DNA from 3 places in the Thermoanaerobacterium sp. PSU-2 genome. Region 1 is predicted to be linked to each of the others. Evidence: riboswitches for the same ligand, from Rfam matches in the RefSeq annotation. Region 1 holds a riboswitch; each other region holds the start of a gene.

Region 1 (3,287 bases):
ATTATGAGGATTATGAACGGCACTGACCTCATGACATTGATCACAGTACCTAATACCTGATTTAACTTTAGATTTTCCTTTATATGACCTTGGTCGGTTATGACAAGTATTATGCCTAGAGGCAGTCCTATTATTACTGAGAAAAGTGTTGAGAAAAACACCATGTACAAAGATTCCCAAAGAGGTTCTTCCATAAGCTGCCACAAGTTTAACAGATACTGCAATGTGTTAGATGATACCATTTTTAAGCACCTCTATTCTAAGACCATTGTTTTCTAAAAATTTTATAGCATTTTTTATGGAATTCTGTTCACCGCTTATTTTTATTAAGAGATTTCCTATTTGTGAGTTTTGCACTCTTTCGATATTTCCGGAAATGATATTCACTTCAACATCGAAATTCTTTATCATGTGGGATATGACAGGCTGGTTGCTGCTGCTGCCAAAAAACGATAATCTCAAGATTTCCTCATTTGGATTTTCGTCATCAAGCAATATGTCTGGCGGAAGTTCAGCTATCATATCTTTTAAAAATCTCTTAGATGTTTCTGTTGAAGGATTTGAAAAAATGTCTATTACATTTCCTTCCTCGATAATCATTCCGTCTTCCAAAACTGCCACTTTGTCGCACAGATTTCTTATGACAGACATTTCGTGCGTTATTACCACGATTGTAATTCCGTATTGTTTGTTTATGTCCTTTAAAAGATTTAAGATGGATTCTGTCGTAGTAGGATCTAAAGCGGATGTGGCCTCATCAGATAGAATTATGTCTGGATTGTTTGCTAAAGCTCTTGCAATGCCTACCCTCTGTTTTTGCCCACCAGATAGCTGCGAAGGGTATGCGTACTTTTTGTCTTTTAAATCTACTACATCCAGCAATTCATCAACGCGTTTTTTTATGACAGAATCGCTGACTTTCGAGATCTTAAGAGGAAATGCTATGTTCTCATACACTGTAGAGTTCATCAAAAGATTGAAATGCTGAAATATCATGCCAATCTTTTTTCTCATATTTCTCAGTTCTTTTGAATTTAACTTTGTCATTTCTACGCCGTTTATAAGTATGCTGCCAGATGTAGGTTTTTCCAACATGTTGATGCATCTTATCAATGATGATTTCCCGGCACCGCTTAGACCCATTATGCCGTAAATTTCACCATCACGTATAGTTAAGTTGATGTCTTTTAAAGCTATTACCTCTTTTCCGTTTGTGTTGTAAACTTTGCTTAAGTTTTTTATTTCGATCAAATCATTTCACCTTCTTTTCACAAATGTAGTTTAAAAAAGCAATAAAAAAAACCTCCAATGAAAGAGGTTTCGTCCTCTCTCATCTCTCAGCAATCGCTGCAGGAATTGGCACCATTGCACATACGTGCCGGTTGCCGGGTTTCATCGGGCCAGTCCCTCCACCTCTCTAGATAAGAGAATAATTTCGTTTTTAGTTGTTAAAATGATTATATAGGATGGATGTTGAAAAGTCAAGCAAAATTTTCATGCGACAATATTAAATTTTTGTCATAATAAATCTGACAGTGTATTCACAAGTTTGTGTTGATTTAATCAATAAATTGATTATAATTAAGATGAAAGATAAGTTAACTTATTAATAATTTGTCATAGACGAAAGGACAAATATCTATGAAAGAGTTAAGTAGGCGCCAATTAGAAATCTTCAAAAAGGTTCTTTCAAAAGAAATTTCCAGTTTGGACGATATCGTCGTTTTGTACAAGTTAAGCAAAAGGACTGTTTACAGAGAAATAAATGCAATAAATGAATATATAAAAGAATACAATTTGAAGCTTAAAAATGACGATGGAGTACTAGTTTTAGAAGGAACTGATAATGATATCGAAAAATTCAAATTCGATGTAATAGGTTATAGGCCAAGCATTGACGCTGATAAAAGGCGAAAGTTGATACTATCTGAGCTTTTGCAGATGAAAGAACCTGTAAAACTTGAGTACTTCGCTAAAGAATACAATGTGACTACGGCAACAATAAGCTATGACATTAAAGAGATCGATAAGTGGCTAAACAAGCAAAATGTTACAATTGTAACTAAGCCTGGTGTTGGCATATACGTAAAAGGCGATGAAAGCAATATAAGAAGGGCCATAATAAATTTTCTGTATGACAATGTGGAGACAAAAGACCTAATTGAGTTTTTAAATAAAGGGTACAATAATATAAACAAGCTTAGTGAAGACATAAATGATAGATTACTCAGGCTTATAGACTACGATACGGTTTTAAAGATAGAGAAGGCTATACAAAAATTGGAGAAATCCCTTGATTACGAATTAGCAGAAAGCTCCTACATGGGGCTTACGGTACATCTGGCATTGGCGCTAAAAAGAATAAAAGAAGGCGAAAAGATAAAAATAGGTAATGAAAGCCTCTATGAGCTTAGGAAGTCAGATGAGTATAAGTTTGCAGAAATGCTTGCCAGGTTTCTGGAGGAAGAATTCGATATTTCTATTCCAGAAGATGAAATCGGATATATAACGATTCATCTACAAGGAGCAAGGTATAGGGCAAATACCGAAGACGTAAATGACGAGTTGTTAAATGAAATACTGCATGAGATGGTCAGCGTTGCAGAAGATGAATTTGGCACTGATCTTAAAGGCGATACGATGCTTTTAAGCGGTTTAAAGACGCACTTAAGGCCTACTATCTTTAGACTTCGCATGGGTCTTGCGATTAGAAATCCGCTTATAAATGACATAAAAGAACGGTACAGCGGCTTATTTGAAAAATGTATATCTATTGCAAATGTGATTAAAGACAAGCTTAATGTTGATGTGCCTGATGATGAAATTGGCTATATTGCGATGCATTTTGGCGCATCTATAGCAAGAAAAAGCGATATGATGAAAAGGCACAATATTTTAGTCGTGTGTGCCAGCGGCATAGGGACATCGAGGATGCTTCTATCTAAGCTTCAGATGTTTCCACAATTGAATATTGTAGATACAGTTTCCAGCTTGAGAGTTAAAGACTTTAAAGATAGAGATGATATTGACTTGATAGTGTCTACAATTCCGCTGGACATAAAGGACAAAGAGACAATAATAGTCAATCCGCTGCTTTTAGATGAAGACGTAAAAAAACTGAAAGACGCTTTAAACACAGATTTTATAATGGACTTCTCGGAGAAAAAAGTCATAGGCGACAGGTACAAAGAATTGGAACACATTGCGTGGTATGGCAAAAGGATAATTGAGCTATGCGATTTCCTTAAGCTTAAAGATGTCTATGGCAAAAACTCAAAAGACATCAT
Region 2 (3,287 bases), on a different contig from region 1:
ATAGACGTAAATAATTTGGTGAAGGCTTTATTGTCTTTTTTGAGAGATGTGATTGTATATAAGACATGTGGTGATGAGTCAGAAGAGATATTAGAAACAGAGATAAATGATGTAATTGAGAAGGCTTCTTTATTTGACATGGCGTTTTTATCAAATGTGTTAGAGAAATTGATAGATCTTCAGGGAAAAATAAGATATGCTCAATCTCCAAGAATAATGCTGGAGATAACATTGCTTAAGCTTATAAATCCGGAAATCTCACCTGATATGGACAGTATTTTAGATAGACTAAGTATGTTGGAAAATGTGATTAAAAATGGAAAAGTAATGCCATCTGTAGAGAAGGATATTGTCGCTGATGATAAAACTTTAAAATCTGAGAGGGCTTTTGATGATGTAGTGGTAAAAAAAGAAGCGAAAAAAACTGATGATATAGTTGATAAAGTAGATAAGAGCATTGAGATAAATGTGAATGAAGTTTTCAAAAAACTATTAAGCATGATAAAGAAAGACAGACCGATGATTTTTTCTTTTTTAAGCTTAGGCAAACCGTATTTGAAAGATGGCAATTTTGTGATAGAATATCCAAAGGAGCATGTGTTTTACAAAGAAGAGCTTAATAAAATCGAAAATAAAGATTACATCAAAGATGCTATTAAAAGACTGACAGGTAATGATTACAACATAGTTTTTGCTACAGAAGAAAAAAATGAAGATGAACAGTTAATTGAGGCAGTAAGAAAATATTTTGGCGATGTAGAAATAATAGATTGATTAATCACTACTGAGTCAAAATTAGCATATAAATAAGAGAGAATACAAAATTAATTAGGAGGTATTTGGATGGCTAAAGGAGGATTTCCTGGCGGTTTCAACATGAATAACATGATAAAGCAAGCGCAGCAGATGCAGGAGCAAATGAAGAAAATGCAGGAGGAGCTTGAAAACAAGACGGTTGAGGAGTCTGCAGGCGGTGGAGCTGTAAAGGTAGTGGCAAATGGCAGAAAGGAGCTTATAAGCATAAAGATCGATCCGGATGTCGTTGACAAAGACGATGTAGAGATGCTGGAGGATCTTGTATTGGCTGCAGTAAATCAAGCTTTAAGAAGTGCTGAAAAGATGATTGCAGAAGAGATGGGAAAAATAACAGGAGGTTTCAACATACCTGGCTTGTTCTGAGGTGAATTAATTAATGAACGTATATTCGAGGTCATTGTCAAGGCTTATTGATGAATTATCAAGACTTCCCGGCATTGGACGCAAGACAGCTCAGAGGCTGGCGTTTTACATCTTAGATATGCCTTTAGACGATGTTGTTAACTTGTCTAATGCTATTTTAGAGGCAAAGAACAATTTAAGATACTGTAAAAAGTGCTATAACTTTACTGACAGTGAGCTTTGCAGTATATGCAGTGATGAGACGAGGGATACACATACCATATGTGTAGTTTCCGATCCCAAAGATGTAGTAGCGATGGAAAAGACGAGGGAATATCGAGGCTTATACCATGTACTTCACGGTGCAATATCGCCTATGGATGGAATAGGTCCAGAGGATATAAAGATAAAAGAGCTGTTGGAGAGGATAAAAGATGCTGAAATCAATGAAATAATATTAGCTACAAATCCAGACATAGAAGGCGAGGCAACTGCAATGTACATCGCAAAGCTTATAAAACCTTTTGGAATAAAGGTGACAAGAATTGCACATGGTGTACCGGTAGGCGGTGACCTCGAATACACAGATTCTGTAACACTGTCAAGGGCTTTAGAAGGCAGAAGGGAAATGTAAGTGATCGAAATTGAATCTTTTAACTAAAAGGTACTATGTTGATGTAAGAAAATGTGGAAAAGATAAAAAATCTAAAAATATGTATTGATTCTTAGCGTATAAAGTGATAATATAAATATCAACAAATTTAAAAGAGAATATTGAAGGCCTCTTATCAAGAGTGGTGGAGGGACTGGCCCGATGAAACCCGGCAACCGGCATTTATATGCGTTTGGTGCCAAATCCTGCAGGGAAAACCTGAGAGATGAGAGGAGTGGCGTATTTTGGCCCTCTTCTCATTGAAGAGGGCCAAAAATTTTTAGGAGGTATGCCACATGGAATTTAAGATTGGATTGTTGGGATTTGGAACAGTAGGAAGCGGAGTCTATAAAATAGTCGCATCAAGAAAACAGCATATAAAACAAAAAACGGGGTTTTATCCCGAAATAAAAAAAATACTAGTGAAGCATCCTGATAAGCCGAGAAATGTTAATGGTGTAGATGAAATACTAACAACTGATGCTAACGAAATCTTGTGTGATAGCGAAATAAGTGCAATAATTGAAGTAATGGGAGGAATTGATCCTGCTTACGAGTACGTAAAAAAGGCGATAATTTCTAAAAAACATGTAATTACTGCAAACAAAGAGTTAATAGCAAAATATGGAGACGAGCTTAGAAAAATGGCAGATGAAAATGGTGTATTTTTGAAATTTGAAGCAAGTGTCGCTGGAGCAATCCCCATTATACATCAAATTGAGAGGCTCAAAATAACCGATGAAATAAATTTCGTAGGAGGGATAATAAACGGTACTACAAACTACATATTGACGCAAATAACAGAAAAGGGAATGAAATATGATGAAGCACTTTTATCAGCTCAAAAAAGAGGTTATGCTGAAAGCAATCCGGATTACGATATAAAAGGATTCGATGCTTTGTATAAGCTTGTGATTCTTATAAAAAAAGCATTCGATGCTGATGTTTCTGCTAATTCAATATTGAGATATGGTATAAATGAAATAAAAAATGACGATATATATTATGCTGAAAAATTGGGATACAAGATTAAACCATTTGCATGGGCTAAATACGAGAAAGGAAACGTCTATGCGAGTGTAGAGCCTATATTGATAGAAGATAGCAACATTTTAGCAAGTGTTGGTGATGTAAACAATGCTGTTATACTGAGAGGAGACAGTTTTAAAGAGCTAATTTTTATTGGAAAAGGTGCAGGACAAATGCCTACAGGTGATTCGGTTGTTGCAGATTTAATAGATATACTATTGAATTATGATATAAAAACGAATCATACGTCTAAACGCATTTCAGTTTTTAATGGTAGTTTTACAGATGTATTTTATATAAAACTTAAACCATTTTACAAGTTTAATATAAAAAATATTTTAAAATTTTTTACTGATAATGGCGCTTCGTTTAATGAGTCTGTTTATGATGGAAATACTTTTGCGGCTGTTTTCAAGCTTTTTGATAATGATATAAACAGGTTTATAGA
Region 3 (3,287 bases), on a different contig from region 1:
CTGAAAAATATCAAATCTCTAAATAAATTAGAGAATGATAGTTCAAACCCTATAATGCATTTTAGTATATCATGTACTTCAGAGCAAATTAACAGCAACCATGGTGACTGTGCCCACCATGATGTCCTTCATTACTTTCATTTTTTACATATTTTTCTGGATTCTTTTCAAATTCTGCTTTACAACTTTTCGAACAGAAAAAATATTCCTTTCCATTGAATGTTGTTTTAGCTGCAGCATTATCCTCTTTAACATCCATTCCACACACTGGATCCTTAGCCATTTTCCACACCTCCTTTGATACGTTATACCTATACCGGGTATGTTTATATGATATCATTTAATTACACAAAAGTCAATCGGAATATGTATATTTATGTGTTTCTATTATTAATTTAAATATTATTGTCATATATATTATATTAAACAAATATATAGTAAATTATTTTAAAAATAACAAAAGCCCTCTTCTATTGTGAAGAGAGCTCTATAATAATTATTCTGCTGCTTTTTTAAGTGCTTGGTCAAGGTCATACAATATGTCGTCGATGTCTTCTATGCCTATTGAAAGTCTTATTTGGTCAGGGGTTACACCTGCTAATGACAATTCTTCTTCGCTTAATTGCGAATGTGTCGTGCTTGCTGGATGAATTACCAAAGACTTTGCGTCACCAACATTAGCCAGCAATGAGAATAATTCAAGGCTGTTTATGAATTTGATTCCAGCATTTATTCCACCTTTTATTCCAAATGTCAATATCGCTCCTGCACCCTTCGGCAGGTATTTCTTTGCAAGCTCATGGTATTTATTTTCTTTAAGCCCAGGATAGTTTACCCACGTCACATTTGGATTGCTTGCTAAGAATTCTGCTACCTTTTGTGCATTTTCTACATGTCTTTGAACTCTTAATGACAAAGTCTCTAGTCCTTGTAAAAATAAAAATGCATTGAAGGGGCTTAAAGATGCACCAGTGTCTCTTAAAAGCTGTACCCTTAATTTTGTAATATATGCGGCCGGTCCAAATGATTCAACATATTTAATTCCATGATAGCTTGGATCTGGCTCTACAAATTCATGGAACCTTCCACTTCCTGCCCAATCAAATTTTCCTGAATCTACTATTACTCCGCCTATTGATGTTCCGTGTCCTCCTATAAATTTTGTCGCTGAATGTACTACTATATCTGCCCCGTATTCAAACGGGCGGAAGAGATATGGTGTTGCAAATGTGTTGTCTACAATTAGCGGTATTTTATTCTCATGCGCTATTTTTGCTATAGCCTCGAAATCAGGTATATTTATCCCGGGATTTCCTATTGTCTCTATATACAATGCCTTTGTTCTGTCTGTTATTGCTTTTCTGAAATTTTCTGGATCATCTGGATCTACAAATGTCGTTTTAATGCCAAGTTTAGGCAATGTTAAAGCGAAAAGATTGTATGTTCCTCCGTATAATGTGCTGGCAGATACTATTTCATCACCTGCACCTGCTATATTTAAAATCGAGTATGTTATAGCAGCAGAGCCTGATGCTGTCGCAACAGCACCAACACCACCTTCTAAGGCTGCTATTCTCTTTTCAAATACATCATTGGTGGGATTCATGATTCTTGTATAAATATTACCTGGTTCTTTAAGGCTAAATAAAGAAGCGGCATGTTCAGTATCTTTAAATATATATGACGATGTTTGATAAATTGGCACTGCCACTGCACCTGTAGTTGGATCTGGTTCTTGCCCCGCATGTACCTGCAATGTGTCAAATTTTAACTTTCTTTCTTCACTCATCTAAATCTCTCCTCTTCACAGTTTTAGTTTAAGGAATTTAAAATGTTATTCTTATAATTCACCTCTTTTCTTATTTTTAGAATATTAAAAGCCCTCTTCGATGTAGAAGAGGGCTAAGTTTGCGCCGCTCCTCTCATCTCTCAGGTTTCCCTGCAGGATTTGGCACCAGACGCATTATATATGCCGGTTGCCGGGTTTCATCGGGCCAGTCCCTCCACCACTCTTGATAAGAGGTTTCATATTCTATTTTATTTTTATTTATATTAACACTTTAAATCATTAATGTCAATAGGATTTCTTGGACATTTCTCAGATTGAAATTTAAAATCTATATAAATTTTCACTAAAATACCTATCAGATCTATCAGGAAATACTACAACTATATTTTTTGATTCCTTTTGCTTATTAGCCTGTTTTATAGCCGCAGCAAAGGCAGCGCCCGACGATGATCCTACAAATAATCCTTCTCTTTTTGCAAGTTCCTTAACATAATAAAAGGCTTCATCATCAGTTACCTTTTCGACATCATCTATTAAGCTTACATCCATAGTATCAGGTATAAAATCATTACCTATGCCCTCTATTTTGTAGCACTTTACTAAATCTCCTCCACCAATTATTGAACCAACAGGATCAGCAAGCACGCCTTTTACTTTAGGATTTTTCTCTTTTAAATACCTAACTACACCTGTGAACGTTCCACCAGTACCTGCTCCAGCAATAAACACATCTACTTTTCCATCCAAAGCATCATATATCTCTTGTCCTGTTGTTTCATAATGAGCCTTTACATTTGCCATATTTTTAAACTGGTTTGGAATATATGAGTCCTTAATATCCTTTGCTAATTCATATGCTTTATCCATCGCTCCTTTCATTCCAAGCTCTTTAGGCGTATTTACTATTTCAGCACCTAAAGCTTTCATTAATATCTGTTTCTCTACTGAAAATTTAGTTGGTACAACAAATATGACTTTATAACCTTTATTCAATGCTGCGAGTGCAAGGCCAATGCCCGTATTCCCTGCAGTAGGCTCTATTATAGTAGAACCTTTTTTTATTAATCCCTTATCTTCAGCATCTTTTATCATGTAATAGCACGTTCTATCTTTTACAGAACCACCAGGGTTCATGTTTTCTAGCTTGGCAAAGATATTTACATACGGAGGTATATCAAAATGAGTTATTTTTAGAAGTGGTGTCTTGCCAATTAAATCACTGATTCCCTCTGCATATTTCATGATTTCAACTCCTTATTGCATTTTTTAAATCCTCAATTAAATCCAGATAATTCTCAAGTCCAACTGATAATCTTACTAACTTATCGGTTATGCCGAGCTTCAATCTTTGTTCCTCTGGTATAGACGCATGTGTCATTTTTGCTGGATATGAAATTAGGCTTTCATATCCCCCGAGACTTTCTGCGAGTGTAATAAGTTTTACATTGTTTAATAATTTTAATGCCGTATCTTTGTTTTTTAACTCAAATGAAATCAC

The links. A riboswitch is a leader RNA that binds a small molecule or an ion and turns the genes downstream of it on or off. The one in region 1 is predicted to bind S-adenosylmethionine.
Region 2: it holds a riboswitch for S-adenosylmethionine, as region 1 does, so the genes downstream of both, BVF91_RS10130 (homoserine dehydrogenase) here and BVF91_RS00740 (methionine ABC transporter ATP-binding protein) in region 1, are expected to answer to the same signal.
Region 3: it holds a riboswitch for S-adenosylmethionine, as region 1 does, so the genes downstream of both, BVF91_RS04180 (homocysteine synthase) here and BVF91_RS00740 (methionine ABC transporter ATP-binding protein) in region 1, are expected to answer to the same signal.

The regions. Positions count from the first base shown of each region.
Region 1 is NZ_MSQD01000001.1:125,055-128,341, reverse strand. Features, by position in the region: gene BVF91_RS00745 (methionine ABC transporter permease) at 1-242, opposite strand, end outside; gene BVF91_RS00740 (methionine ABC transporter ATP-binding protein) at 229-1,251, opposite strand; SAM riboswitch class I at 1,328-1,428, opposite strand; gene BVF91_RS00735 (BglG family transcription antiterminator) at 1,642-3,287, shown strand, end outside.
Region 2 is NZ_MSQD01000012.1:83,521-86,807, forward strand. Features, by position in the region: gene dnaX (DNA polymerase III subunit gamma/tau) at 1-774, shown strand, start outside; gene BVF91_RS10120 (YbaB/EbfC family nucleoid-associated protein) at 844-1,179, shown strand; gene recR (recombination mediator RecR) at 1,193-1,792, shown strand; SAM riboswitch class I at 1,941-2,043, shown strand; gene BVF91_RS10130 (homoserine dehydrogenase) at 2,107-3,287, shown strand, end outside.
Region 3 is NZ_MSQD01000004.1:4,655-7,941, forward strand. Features, by position in the region: gene BVF91_RS04175 (YHS domain-containing protein) at 89-283, opposite strand; gene BVF91_RS04180 (homocysteine synthase) at 497-1,789, opposite strand; SAM riboswitch class I at 1,920-2,022, opposite strand; gene cysK (cysteine synthase A) at 2,111-3,031, opposite strand; gene BVF91_RS04190 (bifunctional cystathionine gamma-lyase/homocysteine desulfhydrase) at 3,036-3,287, opposite strand, start outside.